Regions from separate parts of the Streptomyces sp. 142MFCol3.1 genome, predicted to be linked through region 1. Evidence: riboswitches for the same ligand, from Rfam matches in the RefSeq annotation. Region 1 holds a riboswitch; each other region holds the start of a gene.
What was found. A riboswitch is a leader RNA that binds a small molecule or an ion and turns the genes downstream of it on or off. The one in region 1 is predicted to bind cyclic di-AMP.
Positions count from the first base shown of each region.

Region 2: linked by a shared signal. The riboswitch ahead of H305_RS0134980 (M23 family metallopeptidase) and the one ahead of H305_RS0101680 (M23 family metallopeptidase) in region 1 are both predicted to bind cyclic di-AMP.
Region 3: linked by a shared signal. The riboswitch ahead of H305_RS0139605 (transglycosylase SLT domain-containing protein) and the one ahead of H305_RS0101680 (M23 family metallopeptidase) in region 1 are both predicted to bind cyclic di-AMP.
Region 4: linked by a shared signal. The riboswitch ahead of H305_RS0131115 (transglycosylase family protein) and the one ahead of H305_RS0101680 (M23 family metallopeptidase) in region 1 are both predicted to bind cyclic di-AMP.

Region 1 is NZ_AUKV01000001.1:379,181-386,265, forward strand. It holds gene H305_RS0101660 (hypothetical protein) at 1-339, shown strand, start outside; gene H305_RS0101665 (TetR/AcrR family transcriptional regulator) at 832-1,452, shown strand; gene H305_RS0101670 (SIMPL domain-containing protein) at 1,575-2,318, opposite strand; gene H305_RS0101675 (SGNH/GDSL hydrolase family protein) at 2,465-3,250, opposite strand; gene H305_RS0101680 (M23 family metallopeptidase) at 3,607-4,494, opposite strand; cyclic di-AMP (ydaO/yuaA leader) riboswitch at 4,499-4,672, opposite strand; partial or broken gene H305_RS49950 (GH36 C-terminal domain-containing protein) at 4,958-5,305, opposite strand; gene H305_RS0101690 (tyrosine-protein phosphatase) at 5,479-6,276, shown strand; gene H305_RS44190 (DUF6126 family protein) at 6,311-6,427, opposite strand; gene H305_RS0101700 (helix-turn-helix domain-containing protein) at 6,460-7,085, opposite strand, start outside.
Region 2 is NZ_AUKV01000031.1:92,548-99,632, reverse strand. It holds gene H305_RS0134985 (aldo/keto reductase) at 18-962, opposite strand; gene H305_RS0134980 (M23 family metallopeptidase) at 1,395-2,432, opposite strand; cyclic di-AMP (ydaO/yuaA leader) riboswitch at 2,444-2,598, opposite strand; partial or broken gene H305_RS56495 (SpoIIE family protein phosphatase) at 2,790-3,142, opposite strand; tRNA gene H305_RS0134970 (tRNA-Met) at 3,650-3,723, opposite strand; gene H305_RS0134965 (dihydrofolate reductase family protein) at 3,812-4,957, opposite strand; gene H305_RS0134960 (MarR family winged helix-turn-helix transcriptional regulator) at 5,060-5,563, shown strand; gene H305_RS0134955 (GTP cyclohydrolase II) at 5,761-6,387, shown strand; tRNA gene H305_RS0134950 (tRNA-Lys) at 6,467-6,539, opposite strand; gene H305_RS0134945 (amino acid permease) at 6,661-7,085, opposite strand, start outside.
Region 3 is NZ_AUKV01000046.1:26,375-33,459, forward strand. It holds gene H305_RS0139590 (polyprenyl synthetase family protein) at 1-170, opposite strand, end outside; gene H305_RS0139595 (hypothetical protein) at 281-586, opposite strand; gene H305_RS0139600 (CocE/NonD family hydrolase) at 713-2,740, shown strand; cyclic di-AMP (ydaO/yuaA leader) riboswitch at 3,154-3,345, shown strand; gene H305_RS0139605 (transglycosylase SLT domain-containing protein) at 3,350-4,081, shown strand; gene H305_RS0139610 (Cof-type HAD-IIB family hydrolase) at 4,227-5,036, opposite strand; gene H305_RS0139615 (FAD-dependent oxidoreductase) at 5,241-6,491, opposite strand; gene H305_RS0139620 (ATP-grasp domain-containing protein) at 6,526-7,085, opposite strand, start outside.
Region 4 is NZ_AUKV01000024.1:98,299-105,383, forward strand. It holds gene H305_RS0131095 (Ppx/GppA phosphatase family protein) at 1-3, opposite strand, end outside; gene H305_RS0131100 (DUF501 domain-containing protein) at 178-708, opposite strand; gene H305_RS0131105 (FtsB family cell division protein) at 738-1,214, opposite strand; gene eno (phosphopyruvate hydratase) at 1,332-2,618, opposite strand; gene H305_RS0131115 (transglycosylase family protein) at 3,106-3,780, opposite strand; cyclic di-AMP (ydaO/yuaA leader) riboswitch at 3,784-3,947, opposite strand; gene H305_RS0131120 (transglycosylase family protein) at 4,131-5,105, opposite strand; gene H305_RS0131125 (cytochrome P450 family protein) at 5,281-6,552, opposite strand; gene H305_RS0131135 (globin domain-containing protein) at 6,890-7,085, shown strand, end outside.

The DNA of each region.
Region 1 (7,085 bases):
ACCGTCCACGGCCTCTGGGCGGAGGACGGCCTGCACGTCCTCCGCCCTCCGCAGGAGATGCACGACCGGGCGGTGGCCCTGGGCTTCGGCACCGTCGTCCTGGAGGCCCGCGGCCACGAGGAACTGCACGCGCGCGTGACCCGCGCGTACGAGGAGTTCGTGGCGCCGGGGACGTACCTCTTCAGGATCCAGGAGCCCGCCCGCGTGCTCCGGGACGTCATCACGTTCCGCTGGGAATCCTTCGACCGGGTCGAGGACCGGGTGACGGGCGGCGGCCTGGAGTTCCTCGTCCTCGGCGAGGACGGCCGCATCGAGGCCGACTACCAGTTCGTCGACTGATCACCCGGAGCGCCGGAACCGGCCCGGCCCGGGCCGTCCGGGTTCGGGCCGACGGGTGCGGCCGGTTCAGGCGGCTCGCCCGACGCGCACCAGCCGGTCCGGCCGGCCGGTTCCGGCGGCTTCCCCGGCCGGCCCTTATCCCGCCGGGTCCGCGCGCCCGCCGCGTAGCAGGCGAGCCCGATCCCCACGAACGGCACGAGCGGCGGGACGTACGGGGCGCACCTCGAGGAGGCCTTCACCGGCCTCAATGCCTTGACACACACCTGACGCCTACTGACTGAATGAACAGTCAGTAGGCGCGGTGCTGTGGTCGCCGCCGTGCGACGGTGTCAAGGGGTCCGGCATCAGCCGGGCGGGCGGGTCCACGGGTCGAGGTGCGGGCGCCGGGGCGGGCGGACGCCCGGCCGAGGATGCCGCGTTCGCGTGCCTGGAGGGGCCCCGCGATGGCGCCCTGCGCCCGTATCACCGGGGGCGAGGGACTAGGGTTGCGGCGTGGCGAGAGTGCGGTTGAGCGTGGCGGAGCGGCGCGAGGAGTTGCTGCGGGCCGCCGTCGAGCAGATCCAGGCGCGGGGTGTGGCGGCGGTGCGGATCGCCGATGTGGCCTCGGCGCTCGGGGTGAGTAACGCCCTGGTCCTGTACCACTTCTCGACGAAGGAGAAGCTGGTCGCCGCGGCCTTCGCCCACGCGGCCGAGGACGACCTCGCCCATCTGCGCAAACTTCTCGGCCGACGCACCACCGCGCTGCGCCGGCTGCGGACCGCGGTGCGCTGGTACGCGCCGACCGGGCAGGCCAAGGGCTGGCGGCTGTGGATCGAGGGTTGGGCCGCCGCGCTGCGCGAGCCCGCGCTGCGGGAGGTCACGCGTGACCTCGACAAGCAGTGGAAGGCCGCGCTCACCGAGGTGATCGCGGAAGGCGTGGCCGCGGGCGAGTTCCACTGCCCGGACCCGACCGGCGCGGCGCTGCGGCTCACCGCGCTGCTGGACGGTCTGGCCGTGCAGATGACGGCGTACGCGGGCGCGGTGTCACGGGCGCGCACCCACGAGTGGGTGGACGAGGCCCTTGCGCGCGAACTGGGCCTGGAGCGGGCCGCATTGGTGGCGGCGGTGCGCTGAGCCCCGCCCCCTGCGGGAGCGACTGCCGGTCCACGCCTCACCTCGGCGCACGACTGAGCCCTGAGCGCCGGCCACGGTGTCCCTGCCGGAGCCGTCCTGGCCGAGCGGTCCTCGGCGACGGCTCAGCGGAGTTCGTACACCGCCATGACCGTGATCGTGTCCCGGATCTCTCCGGGTGCGACCGGCACCGTCCCGCCCTGGTCGAAGGCCGCCGCGGCGATCGGGACCGGACGGGACTCGCCGCCGCCGTCCTCGGTGAGGGACACCAGGCGGCCGAGCCGGTGGCCGCCCAGGCGCGCGTACTGGAGTGCCTTCTCGTGCGCGTCCTCGTACGCGGCCTCGCGGGCGGCGGTGTGCAGCGGGGCGGGGTCGGCCACGTCGAAGACGACGGACTGGATGCGTCCCGCGTCCCCGGTCGCGTCCGTGACCGCCTGGAGGACCCTGCCCGTGGCGGCGATGTCGCGGACCTTCACCGAGAACGACTGCGCCGCCTCGTAGCCGGTCGACTCGGAGGTCCCGTCGTGGATCTCGTGGACCGGCGACAGCGAGAGGCTCGCGCTGCGGATGTCCCGTTCCTCCACACCTTGGGCGCGCGCGGCGGCGAGCAGGGCGTTCGACGCGGTGGTCTGTGCGGCGAGAGCCTCCTTCGCCGTCTTCGCGGTGGCCGCGACGCCCATGCCGAGGACGGCGACGTCCGGTGTGGCGGTGGCGCTGCCCTGTCCGGTGACGGTGACCGTGGACGGGGTGGACTCGGCGGCGTCGCCGGGGCGGGCCCCCAGCGCGAGGGCGGGGGCCGCGGCGGCCTGCGGGAGGGCGAGGGCGAGGAGGGTCGCGGCGAGTGCGGTGGACACGCGGCGGGCGGGCATGGAGGTCTCCTTCGGGCCCCCTCGGGACGCGGGGGCGGTTCGCGGTCATCCCAGCACCGCGTGCCGCGCTCCGCCCCACGCCACTCCCGGGCCGTCACCTCACTGGTCGAGCCGCCCGCGGGGGAATCCGCCGGCGCCGGCGCGGCTCAGGCGACCGCCTCTATGCGCATCTTGATGTCGTCCGGGGAGAGGGCGCCCTTGGCGGCCACATGGTCTCCCGACGACTCGCCGCGCAGCCGGCGCCCGATCCACGGGACCAGGTACTCGCGCGCCCAGTGGATGTCGTCGCGCCGCACTTCGAGCGTGCCGCGGGGCGGCAGCGGCGGCCAGGGCTGGTCCGGATCAGCCGGCACGTCGAGACCGAGGACCTGACCGGCGCGGAGCGCCACCCGGGTGTGCCCTTCGGGCGAGAGGTGCAGCCGGTCGCCGTCCCAGGCACGGCGGTCCTGAACCGTCTTGAGGGACCAGAGGTCGAGCACGGGGCAGCCGTAGCGGTCCGCGATGGCACGCACATGTCCGTTGTACGTGGCGATCTTGCCGCGCAGGTGCTTGAGCACGGGCACACCACGGGTGTCGAAGCCGGTGGTCACCATGACGGTGCCGACGGCGGAGGTGAGGTCGGCGATCGCGCGCTCGAAGCGCTCCGCGACCTCGTCGGGGTCGGTGCCGGGCCGGATGATGTCGTTGCCGCCCGCACAGAAGGAGACCAGGTCCGGGGCGAGTTCCTTGGCGCGCCCGAGCTGGTCCGCGACGATCTGGTCGAGCAGTTTCCCGCGCACGGCGAGATTGGTGTAGTTGAAGTCGCCCTCGGCGCGCCGGTCCGCGAGGAGCACCGCGAAGCGGTCGGCCCAGCCCACGAAGGCCCCGTCCGGACCGGGGTCGCCGACGCCCTCGGTGAAGCTGTCCCCCACCGCCACGTACGACCCGATCACTGATCTGTTGTCACTCTTCGAATCGTCTGCCACGTCGGACCATGATTCACCTTTCGATGTGAGCTACGCGACCGTAAGGAAGGGTTGACGGATGGTGATATAAGACACTCGTCAAGTATTGGTCAATCCGGAATAGGGCCCTGATCAGGAGCGTTGACCGAGTCCGCACGCGGAGGGCCGCAATCCGGCACCGGTGGCGCCGGATTGACGAGTCGACGCACCGAAGGCCGGACCCCGGGGATCGGGGGTCCGGCCTTCGGAGGGGGTCCTGCCTCGCGGACGGCGGGTCCCGCCGTCAGGAGCGGGACCCGCCGTCCGCGGCAGGAAGCGGCGGGCGCCGGGGACTGCGTGAGGTGTCAGCCGACGGCGACACCGTGCGAGCGCAGGTAGGCGACCGGGTCCACGTCCGAGCCGTAGTTCGGCGTGGTGCGGATCTCGAAATGCAGATGCGGTCCGGTGACGTTGCCCGTCGCACCGGAGAGGCCGATCTGCTGGCCGGCGGCCACGGTCTGACCCGCCGACACGGACAGGGCCGACATGTGGGCGTACTGGGAGTACTTGCCGTCGGCGTGCTGGATGACGACCTGGTTGCCGTAGGCGCCGCCCCAGCCGGCGGAGACGACGGTCCCGGCGGCGATGGACTTGATGGTGGTGCCGGTCGGGACCACGAAGTCCACGCCGGTGTGGTAGCCGCTGGACCACATGCTGCCCGCCACCTTGTAGGAGGTGCCGACGCTGCCGCCCGCGACCGGCAGCGTGTAGCCCGAGTAGCTCTTCGCGGCGGCCTGGGGGGCGGGGGCGCCGGCGGTCTTCGCGGCCGGAGCGCCGGCGGTCTTCGCGGCCGGAGCGGACGACTGGGTGGCGCCGGCGGACACGGCCTTCGCGCCGATCGTCAGCTCCAGGCCCGGGTGGATCAGTGCCGGGTCGCCGCCGATGGCTGGGCGGTTGTCGGAGTACAGCTTCTTCCAGCCACCGCGGACGCTCTGCTCGTCGGCGATCTTCGAGAGATAGTCGCCGGCCTTGACGCGGTAGGTCTTGTTCCCGGCGACCTTCTTCGCCGCGACGGGAGCGGCGGCCACGGCCTTCCCGGCCTTCTGCGCGACGGTGGCGGCGGGGGCCGCGGCATGGGCGCCCGTGGCGCCCAGCAGGGGCAGCACGAGTGCGGCGCCACCGGTTGAGGCGACGGCGATCGAGCGGGCGAGGCGGGGGGACTTGGGGCGGCGGTGCTTACCCTTCGCGGGCATGACGAGTTCCTCTCCGGCGCCTGCGAGGTGAGCTGTCGGGTGCGGGCTGGAGATGCCCGGCCACGCGTCGGCGCGGCTGTACCCCGAGCCGTTCCGGAGACCGGAACAGGCATGGAACCTTGGGTCCCCCGCTCCTGCCGTGTGCGGGTCTGTGTGCGGATTCCGGCCGGCGGCAGGATTAGGCGTCCGTCCGGAGTGAGGGCGAACGTAAGCGAGACGAGAGCGCATCCACAACCAGGAGATTTCTTCGCGCGCCCACCTTTCTTGATCCATGTCGGAAATGCCCGTCACACTCCGTGAAGAGATGATCTTTTCTCCCCCTCAACCGGCCCGTGGGTACGGGCGCGTTGCGAAAAGCGGGCCGCGACGCATCGTCACGAATATGACGCTGCTCACGCGGCCCACCGCATGGCGCCCCAATCCAGGGCCAGTTGGAACGAAGGTCCCGATTCCGGCAGAACGGTCATATGCGGTGCAGTCGGACTACCGCGGCATCGAGGTCTCCTCGCAGGCCTGTCCGCAGTCCGTGGTGCAGCAACACTGCACCACGATGGATTTCACCCGTTTCGCGGCATTCGTACGCCTGCGCCGGGTCGAGTCCGCGCAGTCGGAGCGGAGCTGTCGGCTCGCCGTACCGCTGGGCCTGGAGCCAGGCGAGCACCACCGTCTCGTCGCCGTGGACGTATTGCACGGCACTCAGGCCGCCCTCCGGAGGGCGCAGACGGTAGAGGTCCCCGCGCTGCACGACAGGGCGGATCTCCTTGTAGAGGCCGACCCATTCCCGCGCCTCGGCGAGCTCCTCCTCGCTCCACGCGGACCTCGATCAGATACCGGCATGTTCCCGGCGGCCGTGCCCCGCGGGCAACGCCTGTGGACAACTCATTGCCTCAGGAACCCATGTCGTATGGTCGAGAGCGCAACCCGCCGACACACGCCACCGGGCAGGACCTGGGCGGCACCGGCGGCCGAATGTGAGGAGTCCACGTGACGCAGCAGGTCCCGTCGACCGAGCCCGAGCTGGCCGGAGTACGCAACTTCCGGGACGTGGGCGGCCTGCCCACCGTGGACGGCCGACGGGTGAAACAGGGGCGGCTGTACCGCAGCGGCCACCTCGCGCACGCGACCGAGAAGGACGCCACGTTCCTCTCCTCACTGGGCCTGCACACGATCTTCGACTTCCGCAACGCCTCGGACCAGAAGCTGGAGGGCCCCGACGTCGACCTCCCCGGCGTACGGAACGTGAACCTTCCGCTCACCGACCCGGCCGACGGCGCGGAGTTCTGGAAGATGGTCCGTGACGGCGACCTCGACCAGCTGCGCTCGATCCTCTCGGACGGCAAGGCCGCGAACCGGATGGTCGTCTCCTACCGCACGATCATCAAGGAGCGCACGACGGAGCACTCCCAGGTGCTGCACTCGCTGGCCGAGGACAGCGTGCCCGCGCTGATGCACTGCGCGGCGGGCAAGGACCGCGCGGGCCTGTCCATAGCCGTGACGCTCCTCGCCCTCGGTGTCGAGCGCGACGCGATCGTCGCCGACTACCTGGAGTCGAACGCCAAGCACCGCCGCTACAAGGTGCACCGCAGCAGTTCCGCCCCCTCCGCGTACTCCCCGGAGGTCATGGAGCTGCTCAGCCCCCTGTTCGACGCGCGCGCCGAGTACCTCACGGCGGCCTTCGAGACCATCGAGGAGACCTGGGGCGGCGTCGACACCTACCTGGAGCAGGCGCTGCGGGTCACCCCGCAGGTGCGGGACCGCCTGCGCGAGCGCCTGCTCGACTGACGCGGCCCTGGACCGGCCCTGCGGCCCGGCACGTCTACTGGCCCTGCGCGCCCAGCGTGAAGAGCAGGTAGATGAAGGCCGCGAAGAGGTGGCCGACGGCGACGTAGATGATCAGCCTCACCCACAGCGCCCGGGGGAACTTCTCCTCCATGGACTTGCGGGGACCGGTCGGAGTGGGTTCGGTCATGACGGCTCTCCCGGGGTGAGGTGTCCCGCCGCCGGGCCGAGGCACAGCGCGGCGGTCGGACTTTGCAACAGGGTGTGTACGAAGAGGAGCTCGGCCCCGCCGGGGTCGGCGGCGGCGATGCGGTGCGGGGTCAGTGAGTCGAAGTGCGCACTGTCCCCCGGCGTGAGGATGTGCGCGGTGTCCCCGAGGCGCAGACTCAGTCGCCCGGTGAGGACGTACAGCCACTCCTCGCCGGGGTGGACGCGCACGATGTCGCCCTGCGAGCCGTGCGGGACGTGCACCCGCAGGGCCTGCATACCGCGGCCCGGGGCTCCGGCCTGCCAGTACGTCCAGCCGCCGGCCTGTGTCGGCTCCATGTCGGCGGCGCGCACGATCGCGTGCCGCTCGACGACCGTCTCGCCCAGAAGCTCGGAAACCGTCGTACCGTAGACGCGGGCGAGCGCGAGCAGCATCGGGAGCGAGGGCTGGCGCTGCCCGGTCTCCAGACGGGAGAGATGGGCGGGTGAGAGCCCGGCCGCGCGGGACGCGGCCTCCAGCGTCAGGGCGGCACGGCGGCGCAGTTCGCGCAGCTGGGGCGCGACGGCGGGGAGCTCGGCGGCAGGCCCCTCTGCCGCTTGCGGAG
Region 2 (7,085 bases), on a different contig from region 1:
CCAGACCGACGCCTTCCTCAGGCCGACGCCTTCGTCAGCTTCGCCAGTTCCCCTTCCGTGAGGACCAGGTCCGCCACGCCCAGCAGCGCCGGGAGCTGTCCGACCGTGCGGGCGGAGGCGATGGGGGCCACGACAGTCGGCTGGGCGGCCAGCCAGGCCAGGGCGACCGTGGCGACCGGTGCGCCGTGCGCCTCGGCGACCTCGTCGAGGGCGGCCAGGACGCGAATGCCGCGTGCGGAGTCGAGGTGCTTGCCCGCCCCGGCGGCGCGGGCCGAGTCGACGCTCGCGCCCGGGCGGTACTTGCCCGTGAGGAAGCCGGACGCGAGGGCGAAGTACGGGACGGCGGCGAGGCCGGCGTGGGCGGCCACGTCGTGCAGGGGCCCCTCGTACGTGTCACGCGAGACGAGGTTGTAGTGGGGCTGCAGGGCGACATAGCGCGCGAGGCCCTCGCGGTCGGAGAACTCCAGGGACTCGCGGAGCCGCTCGGGGGAGATGTTGGACGCGGCGATGTGCCGGACCTTGCCCGCCCGCACCAGTTCGTCGAGCGCGCCGATGATCTCCTCGACGGGCACCTCCGGCTTGTCGAAGTGCGTGTAGTACAGGTCGATGTGGTCGGTGCCGAGGCGGCGCAGGGACGCGTCGGCCGCCGCCTTGATGTTGGCACCGGTCAGGCCCGGGTACCGGGGGTGCTGGCTGACCTTGGTGGCGAGGACGACGTCGGCGCGGTTGCCGCGCTTCTTCAGCCACGTGCCGATGAGGGTCTCGGACTCGCCACCCTCGTTGCCGTCGACCCACGCCGAGTAGGAGTCGGCGGTGTCGATGAAGTTGCCGCCCGCGGCGGTGTACGCGTCGAGCACGGCGAAGGAGTGCGCCTCGTCGGCGGTCCAGCCGAAGACGTTGCCCCCGAGGGCGAGCGGGAAGACTTCGAGGTCGGACGGACCGAGCTTGCGGAGAGGAGTCATACCTCACTGCAACACCCTTACCGGATGGGTGTATTCCGCACGCATCTGAAGACACCCGGATGCACCTGACCGGCAGCCCTGACGTCGAGGGGGTTGTCGTCAGGACCGCCGGAGACCGTTGCCGCGGAGGAAGGGGCGCCGCCTCGGCGGACGACGTGTGGTCGCGCCTCAGGAGTGGCGTCCCTCGCACCAGGGTCTGGACCCTCGGATCGGGATGAAGCCCTTGTACCCAGGGCGCGAAGCCCTGGGGTCGGGTGGAGACCCTCGACCCCAGGGTCGGATCCCTGAGCACAAGGGTGAAGACCCTCGGTCAGGAGAGATCCCCCGGCACAAGGGTGGAGCACCTCAGCCTGGGTTCGGTCCCCTCGGCACGAGGGTGAAAACCCTCGGCCCGGAACCGGAGCACCCGGCGCAAGGGTGGAGACGGTCGGCTCAGGGATTGAGGCCCTTGCCCCGCAGCCAGGCCATCGGGTCGATGGAGTCGCCCCCGCCGGGGTGCACTTCCAGGTGCAGGTGCGGTCCGGTGACGTTGCCCGTCGCACCCACGCGCCCGATCACTTCGCCCGTGGTGACCTTCTGCCCGGCGGTGACACTGATCGACGACTGGTGGCAGAACCACAGCTCCGTGCCGTCGTCGAGGGTGAGGACCGTGCGGTAGCCGTACGCGCCGGCCCAGCCGGCCTCCGTGATGGTGCCGCCGTGGATCGCCTTGATGAGCGTCCCGGTGGGCGCCGCGAAGTCGAGGCCGGTGTGGTAGCCGGAGGACCACATGGAGCCGGCCTCACCGAAGGTGGAGGTCAGCGTGTACGAGGAGGTGGGCAGCGAGTAGCTCTTGGCGAGCTCGGCGAGGCGCTCCGCCTCGGCCTTGGCCTTGGCCTCCTCCTCCGCCTTCTTCTTGGCGGCGGCGGCCTTGGCCTCGGCGGCGTCCTGCTGCTTGGCGGCGGTCTCGGCGGCCTGCTTCGCGGCGGCCGTCTCGGCGGCCTCCTGGGCCGCGCTGTCGACCTGATCCTGCTGAGACTCGGCCTGCTGCATGATGCGGGCGCGCAGCGCCTCACCGGCGTCGGCGCTGCCCTGCGCGGCGTCCGCGGTGGTCAGTCCGGCGGTGGTGAGGGGGGTGCTGGAGCCCTTGGGCGCGCTGGATCCGCCGTCGGAGATCAGGGCCTTGGCGGACTCGGTGACCGAGGAGAGGTCGGGCAGGGAGATCGAGACCGGCGGCTTGCCGGGCGCCGCGGTGGCCATGCCACCAGCGCCGACGGCGGCTATGACACCGACACCGAGGACGGTGGAGCTGCGCGCGAGTCCTCCGCCGCGCTGCTTGCTGACGCGGTGCCGGCCGCGGACGGGACGGACGGAATCCGCGGTGGGATTCCACTCCTCCCAGGGGCCCTCGTCGTTGCCGTACGCGTAGCCGATGGACTGGGTTTCGTCCGCCGCGAACGAGGTTGGCTGGGCAGGCCGGTTTGACGCCACGTGGGCGCGCTCCTTTCCTTCCTTCTCGCCTACCGGGTTAGCTGACGGGTTCGGAGCAGGAAGGTCTCCTACGTGCGTCCCTCACGGATATGACCGCGAAGAACGCCCGATTCACCCCAAGTTAGTGGTTCCCCGGTTCCCTTGCGGGATTCGGCGCGTGCGCACGGAGCCGCCTCTTGTGACGGCTGGGACGACCGCGCTGCGTTATCGAACGTTAATAGACGCGGGCCCCGGATTCCAAGCCGTTCGGATTGATCGTTAACGCTTTTGGCCTGGACTTTGGGGGCACCACCGCCGGAAACCGGGCGAGTTGACCGCACCTCGTAAACACGCCTTTCCCTGACGGTACGTCAGTCGTTATGCGGAGGGGTACGGTCCGGTCACCCCGGGTGACAACGATCGGGGACGTCGTACGGCGAGCAACGCCATGTCGTCCGTCGTGCCGCCTCCCGCGTGCCGCCGGACCTCCCCGGCCAGGACGGTCAACAGGGCGTCGGGACCGGGGAATACGCGTCCGGCGAGACGCGCCGCCGGGTCGTAGAAGTCCCCGCGTCCGTCGCGCGCCTCGGACAGACCGTCGGTGTAGAGGAGCAGCGTCGCGCCGTGCGGGAACTTCTCGCCCACCGCCCGTCGGGCCGGCCGTCCAACTCGCCCATCCCGAGCGGCAGTGCCGACGGCGCGCCGTCGAGCGTGACGAGCGTGCCGGCGGCGACGGCCGGCAGGCCGGCGAGCGCCGTGCTCAGCAGCGTGTAGAGCGGTGCGGCCACCAGCGGGGCGGCCGTGAAGAAGGGGGCGGCGGCGAACTCCGCCGCGGTCAGGTAGTCGTAGAGGACCCCGGCGACGACGAGCAGCGCGGGCGGCGTCTTGACGAAGGTCCGCACGGAGGAGACCCCACGCTTCCCGGTGCCCGCCGGGCGGGGCCGCGGGGTGTCTCCGACGCCGGGGTCGGGCACGGGGTCGCCGGGCAGCCGTCCACCGGACCGGTCGTACGGGCCCATGGCCACTCGCCGCTCGCTTCCTGCTCGCCCCACCCGTCCAGATATCCCGGCACGCGGGCGGGCAGCGACCGATGTGGACCGACCGGGGGAACGCGCCAGGTCGTGACCGGCCGCCAACAGGGGGCGCGGCAAGGACGAGGGGAAAGACCGAGAACCGGGAAGGGCCGGGGGAAAGACCAAGGGCCGGACTCGTCATTCCGAGTCCGGCCCTTGTTTCAGTAGCGGGGACAGGATTTGAACCTGCGACCTCTGGGTTATGAGCCCAGCGAGCTACCGAGCTGCTCCACCCCGCGTCGTTGAAACCAGTGTACGCCATCCGCGGGACCCGAAGCACACACGTCTGCCCCCGCCCCCGCCCGGCGTGTCGCGCGCGGCCGGGGGCTAGCCGAGAAGGTGCCGGTTGGGCGCCTTCGCCCGCTCCTCGAACTCCGGCAGTTCGAGGACGTCGACGCCCGCCGCCGTGAGCAGCCCGCTCCCGTCGGCCTCGGCGACGAACGTGTCGGGCTCGCGCCACGCGGTGACCACGCGCCGCACTCCGGCGTCGAGGATCAGCCGGGCGCAGGGGGCGGGCCGGGAGGCGCGTCGGGCACACGGCTCCAGGCTGCTGTACACGGTGGCGGAGGCCAGTCGGGGGTCGGCGGGGTCGATCTTGGCGAGCGCGGCCTCCTCGGCGTGCACGACGGGGTCGTCGCCCTCCCGGGAGTGACCGCGGGCCAGCTCGGTGCCGTCGGCCGCGACCACGACCGCGCCCACGCTGAACGCCGTCTCCGAGGGCGGGCACTGCGCGGCCAGCTCGCAGGCGAGGGCCAGCCACTGCCGGTCCGCGGCACCGGCGAGCTCCCCGGCGCCGGGTGCCGTGGGGACGTACCGGATGAGGACGACGTCTCCGACGGCCCGCGTCTCCACGAGGCGCATCCGCCCGGGGGGATACGCGCCCGGGCCGAACAGCCGCGGCGCGTCCGGCTGGCCCACGAAGAGCGGTGCGACGGCGAGTTGCAGCTCGTCCGCGAGCCCTTCGAGCATCAGCTGGGTGTGGACCCGCCCGCCCCCCTCGACCATGAGGCGGCGCACGCCGCGGACGTCGTGCAGGTGCTCCAGCAGCGCGCGCCAGTCGAGCTCGGGGCCGGTGGAGACGATGTCGATGCCGAGGTGGTCGAGTCCGCGCAGGGCCTCGGCCGCCCGGCCCGCCCCCTTGTCGGTCGTGTAGACGGCCTTCTCGCCGCCGGTGTGCCAGAACTGCGCCGCCGGGTCGAGGTCGCCGGACCCGCTGACGGTGACCTTCAGCGGATACTCCGGGCGCCCCGCGGCGATGCGTGCCGCGCGGCGCTCGGCGGAGTTGACCAAAAGGCGCGGGTTGTCCGCGCGGATCGTGCCGGCTCCGACGAGGATCGCGTCGCTGGACGCCCGCACCTCGTCGACCCGGTCGAAGTCGGCCGCTCCCGAGAGCAGCAGCCGCTCGGGGCCGGTGTCGTCCAGGAAGCCGTCGAGGGAGACGGCGGCGGACAGCAGGACGTAGGGATGGGGCATGGGAGACGCACCCTCCGGCTCTAGGCGGTTCGAACCGGCTCGCGGCGGCCCGGCCCGGCTGACTCAGTGGTTCAACTTTTAAACAATACCTAGACTGGCGGCATGACGACCCGCTGGCTCTCCCCCGCCGAACAGCGCGCCTGGCGCTCGTACGTCTCCGCCTCCTCGCTCCTGGAGGACACGATCGACCGCCGGCTCCAGGCGGAGGCGGGCATGCCGCACCTTTACTACTCCATCCTCGCCATGCTCTCCGAGGCGCCGGACCGGCGGCTGCGCATGACCGAGCTGGCCGAGCTCCTGAAGATCACCCGCAGCCGGCTGACGTACGCGGTGACACGGCTGGAGAACGACGGGACGGTGCGCCGCGAGGGCTGCCCCACCGACAGGCGCGGCCACGTGGCGGCCCTCACCGACGAGGGCATGGCCGTCCTGGAGCGGACGGCGCCGGGGCACGTGGAGACGGTGCGGGCGGCGCTCTTCGACCATCTCGCCCCGGAGCAGGTCGGCCAGCTGGAGGAGATCTGCGGGGCCATCACGCGGGCGATCCAGGGCGAACGGGCCGGAGCCTGCGGGGAAGATCTGCCCTGGCGGCGGCGTTCTTCGTGAGGTCCGCGCGAGACGCGCGGAGTGGGGGGACACCCGAGTCGGCACCGGCCTCGGGCCGCGCCGCAGGGCACATCGGGCGCCACGCGGCACGGAACGCATTGCTTGAACTTTAAAGCACCATGTATTGTCTCCCTCCGAGTGCTTGCTTCAAATCTGAAGCACCCGTCGGGAACGAACCCGCTGGACGGAGAGACAACATGCGCGACTACCCCACCGCCACGGTGCGCACCCGCGTCCGCGTGCCGCTGCGCTTCGGTGACGGCTACTCCGTCGACGCGGAGCTGGTCACCTTCCACGGCCTCGCCGACGAGCAGGAGCACCTGGCGGTCGTGCTCGGCGAGCCCGGGGCCGATCCGCTGGTGCGGCTGCACTCCGAGTGCCTGACCGGCGACGTCTTCGGCTCGGCCCGCTGCGACTGCGGCCCGCAGCTGCGCGAGGCGGTGGAACGGATCGCGGACCGCGGAGGCGTGCTCCTGTACCTCCGCCAGGAAGGCCGCGGGATCGGCCTCTACAACAAGCTCGACGCGTACGCCCTCCAGGACCAGGGCCTCGACACGTACGCCGCCAACGCCGCGCTCGGGCTGCCCGAGGACGGTCGCGACTACACGGCCGCCGCCCAGATGCTCCGGGCCCTCGGCATCGACTCCGTGGACCTGCTCTCCAACAACCCGGACAAGGCCGACCAGCTCCGCGACCTCGGCATCACGGTCGCCCGGCGTGTCCCGACGGGCGTCTTCACCACCGCGCACAACGTCCGCTACCTGCGCGCCAAGGTCCTCCAGACCCAGCACACGATGCCCCTGCCGGAACTGACGGCGGGCTGACGCCCCGCCGCCCCGCGGCGCTCGCCCGCACGGACGACGACGGCGCCCCACCCGAGACCGGGTGGGGCGCCGTCCGCGGTAGACCCTGTGGGACTCGAACCCACAACCAATGGATTAAAAGTCCACTGCTCTGCCAATTGAGCTAAGGGTCCACGCACCGGCGGATGCCCACGCGCCGCACCGGCCCGCGCCGATGCACCCCCGAGCATAGCCGGACGTGGCCGGGACTCCGATCGGGTATCGGCGCACCGGCCACGCCAAAAGCGCGCTAGGTCACGGATCGACCGGTTCGGGCGTACCCCGGCGCGCCGCCTCACGGGCGATCGTCCGTTCGTGGTCGGGATTGAGGAACCAGTGGCGCGCCGAGACCAGCCACCAGGTCGCCGCGAACCCGAGGACCACGAGCACCGCCACCGGGGCGTAGTTGAAGGTCTCCCAGGTGACGGGCGAGACCTGCGGCAGCATGAACAGGACCGTGATGACCACGACCCAGGAGACCGCGACCACACCCACGAGGCGGGACCAGCGGCCCAGGTGCCAGGGGCCGCGCTCGAAGGCGTCGCCCTTGCGCACGCGCAGCAGCGTCGGGATGACGTACGCGACGTACAGTCCGATGACCGCGATCGAGGTCACCGCCGCATAGGCCGTGTAGTTGATCAGGTACGGCAGGCCGAGCACCAGCGCTCCCATCGCGGCCA
Region 3 (7,085 bases), on a different contig from region 1:
AACCGCTTCCCGCCGGCGCGCACGAGGTGCTGGGCGGCTTCCGTGATGAAGGGGACCTCGCTCTTGGTGGCTTCGAGCAAACCCTCCTCGACAGCCGCCAATCCGGCCTGGACATCGGCTTCGAGAGCCTGGTCCCGCACGCTCAGCCCGAACGGCCCGACGACGGTCACGAGAGGTTCTCCTGTCTGCTGACGATCACATGGCGAAACTCGGTCGATCATTCGGTCGATGACACGGTTTGTCGATGTGTCGCTGCCATCACTCAAGTCAGCGTATCCGGTCACGTTTCGATCACCACGAGCGCCCACCGTCCCCCGGCCGACTTGGCTCCGGTGGGAGGCACCTCCATGCCCGGGCGGTATCCGATCACCAACGGTATGTTCACGATCAGCCGATACCCGGCGACATGTGGCGATACGTTCTGATGTAACCGGAAGTAGGTGACCGTGTCCCGAACCTGCGCCGAGCCGAGCCCGGCGGCCGGCCCTCGTCGCCGACCGGTCGGCATCACCTGGCCGGACGCACGCACACGGCGGAACACATCCTTTCGGTGGACACCGCGCACGGCGCCGCCCACCGAGGTCACCTGCACGCACCCCGCGCGCCCCACGCACCGCAAGGGCCCGCCGGGCCGCCCCGACAGGCCACGCCCCACGACCGTGCCGAACCGCCCGAGTCCCACGGCTCCGCCGGGTCCGGGAGCGCGATGACCATACACATCCGTACCTCCTTCCCGTACGAGACCGCCCACGAGGACCTCTGGATCCCTCTCCCGGACGGCACCCGTCTGTACGCGCGCGTCTGGCGCCCGCTGACCGAGGAACGCGTACCCGCTCTCCTCGAATACCTTCCGCACCGCCTCACGGACCGGACCGCGCCCCGCGACTGGCAGCGCCACCCCTGGTACGCGGGCCACGGCTACGCCTCCGTCCGCGTGGACATCCGCGGACACGGCAATTCGGAGGGCATGCCGGCGGACGCGCACACGCAGGAGGAGCTGGACGACGGCGTGGAGGTGGTCAACTGGCTGGCCGCCCAGCCCTGGTGCACCGGCAACGTCGGCATGTTCGGCATCTCCTGGGGCGGTTTCGTTTCGCTCCGGATCGCGGCTCTCGCACCCGAGCCGCTCAAGGCGGTCGTCGCGGTCTGCTCGACGGACGACCGCTACGACAACGACGTCCACTACACAGGAGGTTCCGTACGGGCCGCCGGCCTGCACGCCCGGTCGGCCGCGACGCTCGCCTCCGCCGCCCTTCCCCCGGACCCGGCACACGTGGGCGAGGTGATGTGGCGGGACATGTGGGTGAAGCGGCTCCAGGCGGTGGAGCCACCGGTCCACACCTGGCTGGAGCACCAGACCCGGGACGCGTACTGGCGCCACGGGAGTGTCCGCGAGGACTACGGAGCGATCCGGGCGGCGGTCCTGGCGGTCGGCGGCTGGCACGACCCGTACCGCGACACGGTGCTGCGTCTGGTCGAGCACCTGCCACCCGATCGCGTACGCGGAGTGATCGGCCCGTGGTCGCACCAGTACCCCGACCGGGACCGGCCGCCCGGCCCTGCGATCGGCTTCCTCCAGGAGACCCTGCGCTGGTGGGACCACTGGCTGCGCCCCCCGGCGACGTCCGGCCCCGGCCCCGGCCCCGGCCCCGGCGGCATCATGGCGGAGCCGCTCCTGCGCTCGTACGTCATGGACGCGCGTCCTCCGGCGACGACGTACCCGGTGATCACCGGCCGCTGGGTGGGTGATCACGTCTGGCCGTCGCCCTCCGTGACCCGGGTCACGTACGCGCTCCAGGGCGACCCGGTGGCGGTGCGCTCACCGCAGCACACCGGGGTGGACGCGGGCCGCACCGTCCCGCGCGGCCACGACGCGGACCTGCCCCCGGACCAGCGGGAGGAGGACGCCCGGTCGGTCTGCTTCGAGTTCGAGGTCACGGAGGAGACCTGGGTCCTGGGCCGCCCGGCGGTCCGGCTGCGGCTGACCTCGCACTCCCCCCGGGGCCAGGTGATCGCCCGGCTGTGCGACGTGGCTCGCGACGGCGCCTCGACGCTCGTCACCCGGGGCGTGCTGAACCTGTCGGCGCGCCACGGCAGCGACCGCGCCACGGCGTGGGTGCCGGGCGCGACGGAGGACGTGCTCGTCGAGCTGGACGCCATCGGTCACGCGTTCCCGCCCGGGCATCACGTCCGGCTCGCCGTCTCCTCCGCGTACTGGCCGTGGGTCTGGCCACAGCCCGGCACGGAGGCCGGCTTCACCCTCGACCCGGCGGCCTCTGTCCTCGAACTCCCGGTAAGGGCAAGGGAGTCGGACCCGACGATCGCCTTCGAGGAGCCGGAGCAGTCCGCACCCCTCGGGGCGGTCTCCCCCGCGACGCTGGACGAGCCGCGTCCCGAACGGCTCCTCGTGCACGACGTCGCCAAGGGCGAGTGGCGCCTGGAGACCGACCTCCCTCACGAAGGCACCCGTATCCACCCGGACGGCCTCGAAGTGACCGAAGACGTCCGGGAGTCGTACGCGATCGACGAGTCCGGCCCCATGTCGGCGCGAGTCCGCTCGGACTGGTCGATCCGCTTCCACCGGCCAGACCTCGCCTGGGACGCCCGTGTGGCGACACGATCGGAACTCGCCTGCTCCGAGGGTGAGTTCATCGCCACCAACGAGGTCGTCTGCAGGGCCGGCGACGAGGTGGTCTTCCACCGGACGTGGGAGAAGCGGATCCCGCGCACGGCGGGCTAGGTCCGCCGCCGCCCCGGCCCTGCCCGGCGGGGCGGCCGGACGCGCGGCCACCGGGCCCAACGGAAACCCCTGCACCCTGTCCGAGTTGCCCGAGTTACCCGACTCGCAGCCTCCGGCCCATCACCCCTCCCCGATGTCCGAATTGCCCTACTCGCACCCATGGTCGCCGGGGCGTGATGTCCGAGTTGCCGCTCTTGCCGCTTTGGTTGGCTTTGGTCTCGTGAGTTGGGTCACGTACACCCTCGACCGGGAATTTACGCCGCCCTCACAGAATCCCTTTGCTAAAGGCAAGTTGAGGATCCAATTCCGGTTGAATCGGACGTATTGACACTACCTTAATCAGGCGAAAGCGATCTTCGTCCGAAATTCAGCCCTTGTTCCCGACATGTGCTCTCGCATACGTTCACCTCGATCCGGGCGGATCGCCGAATCCTGCCGCCGCCCGAACCCACCCACCCACGCACACACGGCAGGAGCGGGGGACCCAGGCAAGCCGTCGATCCGGACAAACCGGAACGACTAGGGGTTAAGCCGCATACAGAGCGCGGCCGGGCACCTCCCCGCCCGAACCCGACAGCTCACCTCGCAGGCGCCGGAGAGGAAACCGCCATGTCCGGACGAGTCATGAACCGCCGCTTCAGGACCAGCCCCTTCATCACCCGTGGCGTGCTCGCCGCCGGTGTGGGCGGAGTCGCCCTCGCGCTCCCCCTCCTGAGCGCCACCGGCGCCCAGGCCGCCACGCCGACGCAGACTGTCCAGGCCACCGTCCCCCAGGTGCAGCTCCTCACCTACACCGTGGTCGCCGGCGACACCCTCCAGACCGTCGCGAAGAAGAACCCGTCGTGCGGTGGCTGGCAGGCGCTGTACGACGCGAACAAGGCCGTCATCGGCCCCGACGCCGCCCACCTGCGCCCGGGACTGGTGCTGACGGTGGGCACGAAGAACCTCGCGACCGGCGTGGTGTCCCCGCTGACCAAGGCCGCACCGGCGGCAGCGGCCCCCGCCTCCGGCAAGACGTACGCCAACAACCTCGACGGCTGGATCAAGCACTCCCTGGACATCATGGCCAAGGAGCGCATACCCGGCACGTACAACGGCATCCACCGCAACGTGATGCGCGAGTCCTCCGGCAACCCCCGCGCCATCAACAACTGGGACTCCAACGCCGCCGCGGGCATCCCCTCGAAGGGTCTCCTCCAGGTGATCGACCCCACCTTCAAGGCGTACCACGTCCCCGGCACCTCGATGGACCCGTACGACCCGGTCGCGAACATCACGGCCGCCTGCAACTACGCCGCGGCGAAGTACGGCTCGATCGACAACGTCAACGGAGCGTACTGACCCGGCGACAGCGGCACATCGCCGATTGGGGGCGCGCGGCGGACCTCCGCCCGCGCCCCGAATCGAGATTTTTGTCCGTCTTCCCCCGCTTTTCCCTTGGGGGATGCCTGCGCCTCGGCGGGACGTCCGCACCGCGACCGGACGTCTACACCCCGAAGAGCCGTTCCAGCACGACCGCGATGCCGTCGTCCTCGTTCGACAAGGTCACCTCGTCGGCCACCGCCTTCAGTTCGGGATGCGCGTTGGCCATGGCGATCCCACGGGCCGCCCAGTCGAACATGGGGATGTCATTGGGCATGTCGCCGAAGGCGAGGGTCTCGGCGGGCGCGAGACCGAGGTGCGCCGCGGCGAGGGCGAGACCCGTCGCCTTGGTCACACCGCATGGCTGGAGTTCGACGGTGCCCGGCCCCGACATGGTGACCGTCGCGAGCGAACCGACCACCGACCGTGCCGCCCAGGCCAACTCGTCATCGGTCAGGGAAGGGTGACGGAGCAACACCTTGCTGATGGGTTCCGTCCACAGGTCGTCGCGCCGTCGCACCCGTACCGCCGGGAGCGTCGGGTGGGGCATCACGTAACCCGGCTCGATCAGGGTCAGCCCGTCCACGCCGTCCTGGTCCACCGCCGCGTACAGCAGGCCGACTTCCGCCTCGATCTTGCCGAGCGCCGTCTCCGCCAGTTCCCTGTCCAGGGTCACCGACCACAGCATCCGGTCCGCCCCGGCGTCGTACAGCTGCGCCCCCTGCCCGCACACCGCCAGTCCCTCGCCGCCGAGTTCGTCCAGCAGTGGACGCACCCTCGGTGCGGGACGGCCCGTCACCACGAGATGCCGGGCACCCGCCTCGGCCACCCTCGCCAGCGCGGCCCGCGACCGGTCGGAGAGGGTGTCGTCGCCGCGCAGCAGCGTTCCGTCCAGGTCAGTGGCGATGAGTGAATATGCAGTCGGAGCGGCCATGATCCGAAGAATACGGATCGCACGACTCAACGGCCCCCCGTGAACCGGACAACGTCCGGTATCCCGCCCGCAACGCCCTTCACCGTCCGGACGACAGGGGCGGTTCGCCGTACAACTCGTGCGCGCGGTACGCGAAGGTGGCCTCTTCCCCAGCCGTTCAAGGGCGAGGGGCGCCGCCTCGCCCGCGGCGCCCCTCGCCCCGACTCACCCGTGTGCGGCGGCCAGATGTCCGGCCAGCCGGGGCGAGGCGAACTCCGTCCCGCACACGAACCGCATCACCGGCCCGTACGAGGCCGCCGCCGGCAGCCCGGTGAAGTACAGGCCGCGGACGGAGGAGCGGTAGCCCGCGCCCAGCCTCGGAGTGCCCCGGCTGACCGCCAGTTCGGTGCGCAGCTCGTGCCCGAGGAAATCCATCGCTGCGATGTCGACGCGATAGCCGGTGGCCGCGACGACATGGTCGGCGAAGAGCTCCTCGGCCCGGCCCCCATGGGTCCGGACGGTCAGGACGGGGCGGCCCTCGCGCACCTGGGCGCGGACGATCCGCTGGACCTCACTCACCTCGACCTTGCCCTCGAAGCGGTCGCGCAGCCACCAGGCGCCGAGCGGGCCGAGCACCCGGCGCACCAAGTAGTGCCGGGCCCACTCGGGCAGGTAGCGATAGGGCTGCGGGTAGTAGCTCAGCGCCCACAGGGACCAGGCGCGGCCGAAGGGGGACTCCGGGCGCAGCCTCGGCTGGTTCCACGGGGGCGCGCCGAAGTCCACGGCGCCCCTGCCGCGGGACACCACCCGCACCCGCGCGCCCGCCTCGGCCGCGAGCGCCGCCGTCTCCAGGGCGGACTGGCCGGCGCCGACGACGATCAGCTCCTTGCCGGAGAACCGGCTCAGGTCGTGGTGCTGGGAGCTGTGCGAGACGGGGCCCGTGGGGGTGGGCCCGTCGGCCGCCACGCTCGCGAGCTCAAGAGGCAGATGGTCGAGTCCGGACAGGCCTGTGGCGACCACGACGGCCCGCGCGGTGAACAACTCCCCCGAGTCCAGCTTGAGTTCGAAGCCGTGCGGGCTCTCGGCGGCTCCGGAGCGGACGGAGCCGGCGGAGCCGGCGCGGCCGGCCATGCGGTCGACCGAGACGACCCGCACCCGCTCCAGCTCGGGCACCAGCTTCTGCTGGAACCACTCGCCGTACGCGATGAACGTCTCGACGGGGATGATGTCCTCGTCGGTGACGAGGCGCGGTATCCCGGCCGCGTCGCAGTAGTCGAGGAGCGTGTGCCCGCGCTGCGGGGCGTCGATGGTGGATGCGGCCGGGGTCGACTTGAGGAGCATTCCCTCGGGCATGTGGTCGCGCCAGCTCACCATGGGCTCGCCGAAGACACGCACCGGGACGCCGCGGGCCCGCAGATGGGCCGCTGTCGACAGGCCGAACGGCCCGGCACCGATGACTGCTACCGGATGAATCACGAAGTCCCCTCCCCAGGACGTCGGACGTCTGCCGTCACTTCGTGGTGGTGCTGCCGCGGCGGTTGGTGCGCCACAGCTGATACAGGTGCTTCGCGCCCGGCCGCACGAAGCGCGCGAGCATCGTGAAGAACGGCCGCAGGTCGTCCCCCGCGAGCCAGGCCAGCTCCGTACCGCTCGCGCGTGTCGGTGCGTGCGGTGTCGTGTAGCCGCTGCGCCGGTAGGCGAGCAGCGCCGGCAGGTCGATGTTCTCCACGATGTAGCGGTGGCCGGACCGCTGTTCCCCCTCCGGAACGGCGCGCCCGGTCAGATCCAGATGCATGGCGCGGACGACGTCGATCCCCGACTCGTTCTCGAAGAGACGGAACTGCGCGCCCATCCGCGGGTTGAAGTCGAGGAGCTTGTACTGCCCGTCGCGCCGGTCGAAGCGCAGGTCGAGGTCGATGATGCCGCTGAAGCCGATCTCCTTGATGAACCGGGCCGCGAGGTCGGCGAGTTCCGGATTGTCGACGACGTACGCGTTCGCCGTCATTCCCGCGTGCGGCGGCCAGGAGCGGACCTTGACGCCCGTGAACATCGCGAGCGGCGTCGAGTCCG
Region 4 (7,085 bases), on a different contig from region 1:
CATGGTCTCTGGTCTCCTGTCGTGATCGTCCCCGCCGCCGGCCGTCCCGGCCCGGATCCTCCCCGAAGGGCGGACCCCCGGTGCGCGGGCGCGGGCCCGGGGCAGCGTCCCGGGGCGAAAGGTGCCCGGACGCGGGGCGGCGGCCCGAAGGCGGCCGCTCCCGTCACCCGCGGCAAGTCAGTCCTGGTCCCCGTCCGGCAGGACCACACAGGCCCCCTTGCTCCACCACTGCGGGAGCATGGCGATCGCCTCGTCCCCGAGGGGGTTCACGCCCGGCCCGGCGGCCAGCGAGTGCGCCACCAGCACGTGGAGGCACTTCACCCGGTCCGGCATGCCTCCCGCGCTGGGGAAGCCCTCCAGCACCTCGATGGAGTCGCGGCGCGCGATGTAGTCCTCGTGCGCGGCACGGTACGCGGCGGCCAGCTCCGGGTCGGTCGCCAGCCGTTCGGTCATCTCCTTCATGACCCCGTTGGCCTCCAGCGTCCCGATGGCGGACGCGGCCCGGGGGCACGTCAGGTAGTACGTCGTGGGGAACGGTGTCCCGTCGGGAAGACGCGGCGCCGTCTCGACGACGTCCGGCTGCCCGCACGGGCACCGGTGCGCGATCGCGCGCAGTCCGCGCGGCGGCCGGCCGAGCTGCTGCCTGAAGGCCTCGACGTCCGCGTCGGTCGGTTCGGTGCGCGGGGTGGGCGGCGGTGGCGTTTCCATGCCGTGTGTCACATGTCTTTCTGGTCAGTTCACTTGTCGGCGGCGTCGGACTTGTCCACGCCGTCCCAGACGTTGGCGTACCAGGGGCGCGGTGCCGCCCGCCGGTCGGCGCGGGACTGCTTCGCCGCGTCCGGGTCGACGACGATGTAGCCGGTCTCGCCGGGCATCACGTAGTGCAGCCGGTCCCGGATCTGCTGTTCGGCGTACGCGTCGTCCCGCCAGCGCGCCTTGAGGTCGCGCAGCTGCTCGACCCGCCGGCGGGCCTGCTCCCGCTGCCGCTCCACGTCGGCGATCTCGGCGCGCTGGGAGACGTACTGCCTTATCGGGTACGCGAGCGCGACGATCAGGGAGCACAGGACGAGGGCGAGCAGCGCGGCCCGGCCGGTCAGCCGGGAACGACGGGCCTGCCGCTTCGTCTGCGAGCGGTACACCCGGGCCGCCGTCTGCTCACCGAGCAGCCGCAGCCTGGTCGCGGTGGAGAACCGGTCCCGGTCCTTCACGGCCATGTATCCCGCCTCCCCGGTGCTTGCGCGTCCGCCGGCCCGTCACGTGCGTACGTCCCCGCACACGGTACGGGACCGAGTACGGGGACGTACGTACGACGCTTCCTAAGCCAGTGCGACTCAGCCCTTGAAGCGGGGGAAGGCGCTGCGGCCGGCGTACACCGCGGCGTCGTCGAGGATCTCCTCGATGCGCAGCAGCTGGTTGTACTTGGCGACGCGGTCCGAGCGGGCCGGGGCACCGGTCTTGATCTGACCGCAGTTCACGGCGACCGCGAGGTCGGCGATCGTGACGTCCTCGGTCTCGCCGGAGCGGTGGGACATCATGCACTTGAAGCCGTTGCGCTGGGCCATCTCGACGGCGTCCAGGGTCTCGGTCAGCGAGCCGATCTGGTTGACCTTGACGAGCAGGGCGTTGGCGGAACCCTCCTCGATGCCGCGGGCCAGGCGCTCCGGGTTGGTGACGAAGAGGTCGTCGCCGACGATCTGGACCTTGTCGCCCAGCTTCTCGGTGATGACGTTCCAGCCGGCCCAGTCGTCCTCGTACAGCGGGTCCTCGATGGAGACCAGCGGGTACGCGGAGACGAGCTCCTCGTAGTACTCGGTCATCTCGGCGGCCGAGCGGGACTTGCCCTCGAACTCGTACTTGCCGTCCTTGTAGAACTCGGACGCGGCGACGTCGAGCGCGAGCGCGATCTGCTCGCCCGGGATGTAACCGGCCTGCTTGATGGCCTCGAGGATGAGATCGAGCGCGGCGCGGTTCGACTCCAGGTTCGGGGCGAAGCCGCCCTCGTCGCCGAGGCCGGTGGACAGGCCCTTGGTCTTCAGCACCTTCTTGAGGGTGTGGTAGACCTCGGCACCCCAGCGCAGGGCCTCGGAAAAGGACTCCGCGCCGATCGGGGCGATCATGAACTCCTGGATGTCCACGTTGGAGTCGGCGTGCGAGCCGCCGTTCAGGATGTTCATCATCGGAACGGGCAGCAGGTGCGCGTTCGGGCCGCCCAGGTAGCGGAAGAGGGGGAGGTCGGACGCCTCGGAGGCGGCGTGCGCGACGGCGAGCGAGACGCCGAGGATGGCGTTGGCGCCCAGCGAGCCCTTGTTGTCGGTGGCGTCCAGGTCGAACATCGCCTGGTCGATCAGGCGCTGCTCGGTGGCGTCGTAGCCGACGAGCTCCGGGCCGATCTGCTCGATGACGGCGAGGACGGCCTTCTCGACACCCTTGCCCTGGTAGCGGTTGGGGTCACCGTCGCGGAGCTCGATGGCCTCGAAGGCACCGGTGGAGGCGCCGGACGGGACGGCGGCACGACCGGTGCTGCCGTCGTCGAGGCCGACCTCGACCTCGACCGTGGGGTTGCCTCGGGAGTCCAGGATTTCCCGGGCTACGACGACGTCGATGGACGGCACGAGCATCTCCTTCTGGGATGTGACGCGGGTACGCCGGACACCGGGCCCGGCACGGCGCGAAGCCTGGGACGGCTTCGCGACATGAGCCTAACCGCCTCGGGGGGATCGGCCAGCCTGACGACCACCCCTTGAGCAGAACCGAGCGTAAATTGTTTCCGAACGGAACAAAAACCTGCCCCGTACATGAAATACCACCCCGCACGAAAAGCCCCGCCCCGGCGCGTGCGGGGGAACACGTGCCGGGGCGGGGAGCCCGTGGGGACGGGGGCCCTCACGAGGCCTCCGGTGTGGAGACCTCCTCGAGGGGAGAGCCATGGGCCGGCGGAGACCCTTCGTGGACCTGTGCCGGACCGCGGCCGGCGGTGCGGATCGGACGGCGTGGACGCCGGTCCGGACCGCACACGCCCGGTGGGGGCGCGGCCGCAGGTGGGGCTGCGGACGCGGACGGGGGCACGGAGGCCGGTGGGGGGCCGCGGCCGCCGCGCGAGGGCCGTCAGCCGAGGTGCAGCTGCTGGCCCGGGAAGATGAAGTCGGCGTCGTCGACGATGTCCTTGTTCAGCTCGAACAGCTGCTGCCAGCCACCCTTGACGTGCTTCTTCTCGGCGATGGAACTGAGGGTGTCGCCCTTGACCACCTTGTACTCGCCGTCACCCTTCTTGACCTTCTCGCCGGCCGGGGTGGTGACGGTCTTCTCGGCGGCCGGGCGCTCGGCGGAACGCGAGGCGGGCTGCTCCGTCGTACGGGTGGTGGTGCTCGGGGTGCTCGACGCGGAGTCGGCGGTGCCGCCGTTGTAGGTGGCGCTCGACAGGCCCGTGCCGCAGGTCGGCCAGGCGCCCTTGCCCTGCGCGGCGAGGACCTTCTCGCCGACGGCTATCTGCTGGGCCTTGGAGGCCTTGTCGGCGGTGCCGGCGTAGGCGGTGCCGCCGTACGCGGCCCAGGTGGAGGCGGAGAACTGCAGGCCGCCGTAGTAGCCGTTGCCGGTGTTGATGGCCCAATTGCCGCCGGACTCGCACTGGGCGACGGCGTCCCACTCGGACGCGGTGGCGGCGGAGGCGTTGCCGGCGGCCATCAGCGGAGCGGCGATGGCGACACCGGTGACACCGGCGAGGGCGGCGACACGTGCGGCCTTGGACGGACGACGGTGCTTGCCCTTGTCGGAAAACAGCATGGAGGATCCCCTCACCGACGCCTGCGAGGTGAGCTGTCGGGTTCGGGCGGGTGAGTGCCCGGCCGTGCGCTCCAGCGCTCGGCTCCACCCCTAGCCGCTCCCGGTTCAACCACCGGTCGCGGCACTTACCTTGGGTCCCCCGCTCCTGCCCACGGCGCTTGACGCGTCGACTGTTCCCGTACGGCTGTCGGCAGGATTCGGCGTTGCGACCGTCGGGGCCCGCTGTGGCGAGCGGTCACGACCGTAGGCATGCGATCGACGGAATTCCAAAGACGATCAGGGCCTCTGAGACTCATCTCTCACTCACGCCAAACCGGACATTCCGCGGCGAACCGTGACGCGAACTCCCGCTACTTTTCGCCCGATTCGGCATCAACTGCAAGGCTCTGACCGGGCAGGATGAGGTCGGGGTCGGCGCCGACCGTCTTCTTGTTCGCGTCGTACAGCCCGGACCATCCGCCCGGCAGGTCGAGGGTGTCGGCGATCGTCGAGAGGCTGTCGCCGTTGCGCACGGTGTAGGAACCGTCGGCCGATTCACGCGCGGAACCCGAGTCGCGGGAGGCGTGCCGTCCCGGAGCGCCGTCCTCGCGGGCGTCACCCGCGCCCTCCGTCGCGTCCTCGTCGGCGCTGTCACCGCGGTGGCGACCGGCTCCGCCCGTGCCGCCCTCGGACGCCTCCGAAGACTCGTCACTCCGGCCCGACTTGCCCGATTCATCACTCTTGGGCGTCGCCCGGTCCGAGCGGTCCGAGTCCTGGGAGCCCCCGTCGGACGAGGTGTCGGACTTGGTGGAGTTCCCGCCCTCGCGCGAGGTGTCGGTCAGGGAGGACGAACCGGACGGGTAAGAGGAGTCGGAAGAATCAGATGAAGAGGACGAACCGGACGAGTCCGAAGAACCGCCCTCGTTCGAGGAGCCGTTGCCCAGGCCCGTGTCGACCTCGACGTGACCGGAGTTCTTGCTGAGCCCGGAGAGCGGCCCGCAGGTCGGCCAGGCCGTGAGCCCCTCGCCGTCGAGGACCTTCTCGGCGATGGCTATCTGCTGCGAGCGGCTGGCCTGGTCGGCGCTCGGGGCGTAGACGAGACCGCCGTACCTCTCCCAGTTGTCCTGGGTCAACTGGAGGCCGCCGTAGTAGCCGTTGCCGTTGTCGGCGCTCCAGGCGCCGCCGCTCTCGCACTCCGCGACCCGGTCCCATGTGGTGCCGTCGGCGGCGCTCGCACTGGTGGCGCCGAGCAACGGGATCGCGATGGCCGATCCGGTCACTCCTGCGGCGACGATGAGGGCCGGGGCCTGACGGGGGCGACGGTGACGGCCGTTCCCGGAGAGCATGCGGAAGCCTTTCGCGTGACAGCAGGTGACTACAGCGGCAGATGGGCCGCCTTGCTGGGTGAACGTATCCGTACTCGAACGCTTGTCACAAGTCGATGCAGCACAGATCACGTGAAGATCACAGATGTGACGGACCGTCACACGCCGGACGTCGGGACGCCGTTCCGCGGCATGCCTACGTGATCGGCGTGAACTCCACCGGAAGTGTCCGCAATCCACGCATAATGAGGCCGCCGCGCCAGCGCAAATCGGCCGGATCCACAGCGAGTTGCAGATCGGGCAGGCGGGTGAGGAGCGTGGCGAGCGCGGTCTGCCCCTCCAGACGGGCGAGCGGCGCGCCGAGACAGTAGTGAAGGCCGTGGCCGTATCCGAGGTGCTGGTTGTCACGCCGGGACAGGTCGAGCGTGTCCGGCTGTTCGAACCGTGCGGGGTCACGGTCCGCAGCCGCCAGGACGACGAGGACGGGGTCGCCGGGGGCGATGTCCTGTCCGCCGATCCGCACGGGCTCCGTGGCGAACCGCCAGGTGGCGAGTTCGACCGGCCCGTCGTAGCGCAGGAGTTCCTCGACCCCGGTCTCGAGCAGTCCCCTCTCCCCCGCGGCCAAGGAGGCCTGGAGGCGGGCCCGCTGCCCGGGGTGGGTGAGGAGGGCGTAGGTGCCGTTGCCGATGAGGTTGACCGTCGTCTCGAATCCCGCGAAGAGCAGGATGAACGCCATCGCGGCGGCCTCGTTCTCGGTGAGGTGCTCGCCGTGGTCGGAGGCGCGGATGAGTCCGGAGATGAGGTCCTCACCGGGTGCGGGGTGCTCGGGCAGCGCCTCCCGCTTGCGGTGGATGAGGTCGGCCAGATAGCCGCGCATCTTCTTGACGGACCGCGCCACCCCGCCCCTCGGACCCCCGCCGTGCCGGATCATCATGCCTGCCCAGTCCCGGAAGTCGTCCTGGTCCTCGCGGGGGACGCCGAGCAGGTCGCAGATGGCGTAGATGGGCAGCGGGAACGCGAAGTCGTGGATGAGGTCCGCGGAGCCCTCGCCCGCGAACCGGTCGATCAGCCGGTCGGTCAGCTCCTGCACGCGAGGCGCGAACTCCGCCACCCTGCGCGGGGTGAACGCCTTGCTGACCAGCCGCCGCAGCCGGGTGTGGTCCGGCGGATCGATGTTCAGCAGATGGGTCATCAGCTCGGCCTTGCGTTCGCCCGGGATGCCCGTCTTCCCCTTGGCATGGGCGGGTTCGTCGTGATGGGCCGGGTTCTTGGACAGCCGCTGGTCGGCGAGCGCCTGCCGGGCGTCCGCGTACCGGGTGACGAGCCAGGCCTCCACCCCGCTGGGCAGCCGGGTCCTGTGCACCGGGGCGTGCTCCCGGAGCCAGGCGTACGCCGGGTAGGGGTCGGTCGCGAACTCCCAGGTGAAGAGTTCGGGGGCGGGGCTGGCAAAGGCGTGGGGCTCGGTCACTCCCCGACGGTATCCGCAGCGCCCGGAGGTGCCGGGACCGACCGGCGGCCGGGGAGGGCCGTCACGGCGCGCACCGGCCGCGTGCACGCTCCCGCGGCGGGCGGCTCGCGTCCGCACACGGTCCGGGTCCGCCGCTGCGGCACGGCCGGGGACGGCCGGCGGGGGCCGCGTGCACCGGGCTCGGGTGCCGCCCGCCCCCGACGGGAAGCCGCGCTCACCGGGCCGGCGGGGTGCCGCGCTCACCGGGCCGTCGGGGTGCCGCGTTCCCTTCATCCGGACTGTCCGTAAATCGCCTGCTGTTTGACCACGCGGCTCGACGAGTCCATACATTCGCGCGGTGGACCCCGAGATACTCCGATCCAGCTTCGCGGTCGTCGAGAGGCGCGCCGAGTTCGCGGTCAAGTACTTCTACTCCCATCTGTTCCGCCACCGTCCGGACCTTCGCGCGCTGTTCCCGCTGGACCTCCCGCAGGACATGGAGCGGCAGCGGGACCGGCTGTTCGCGGCGCTCGCCCATGTGACGGAGCGGCTGG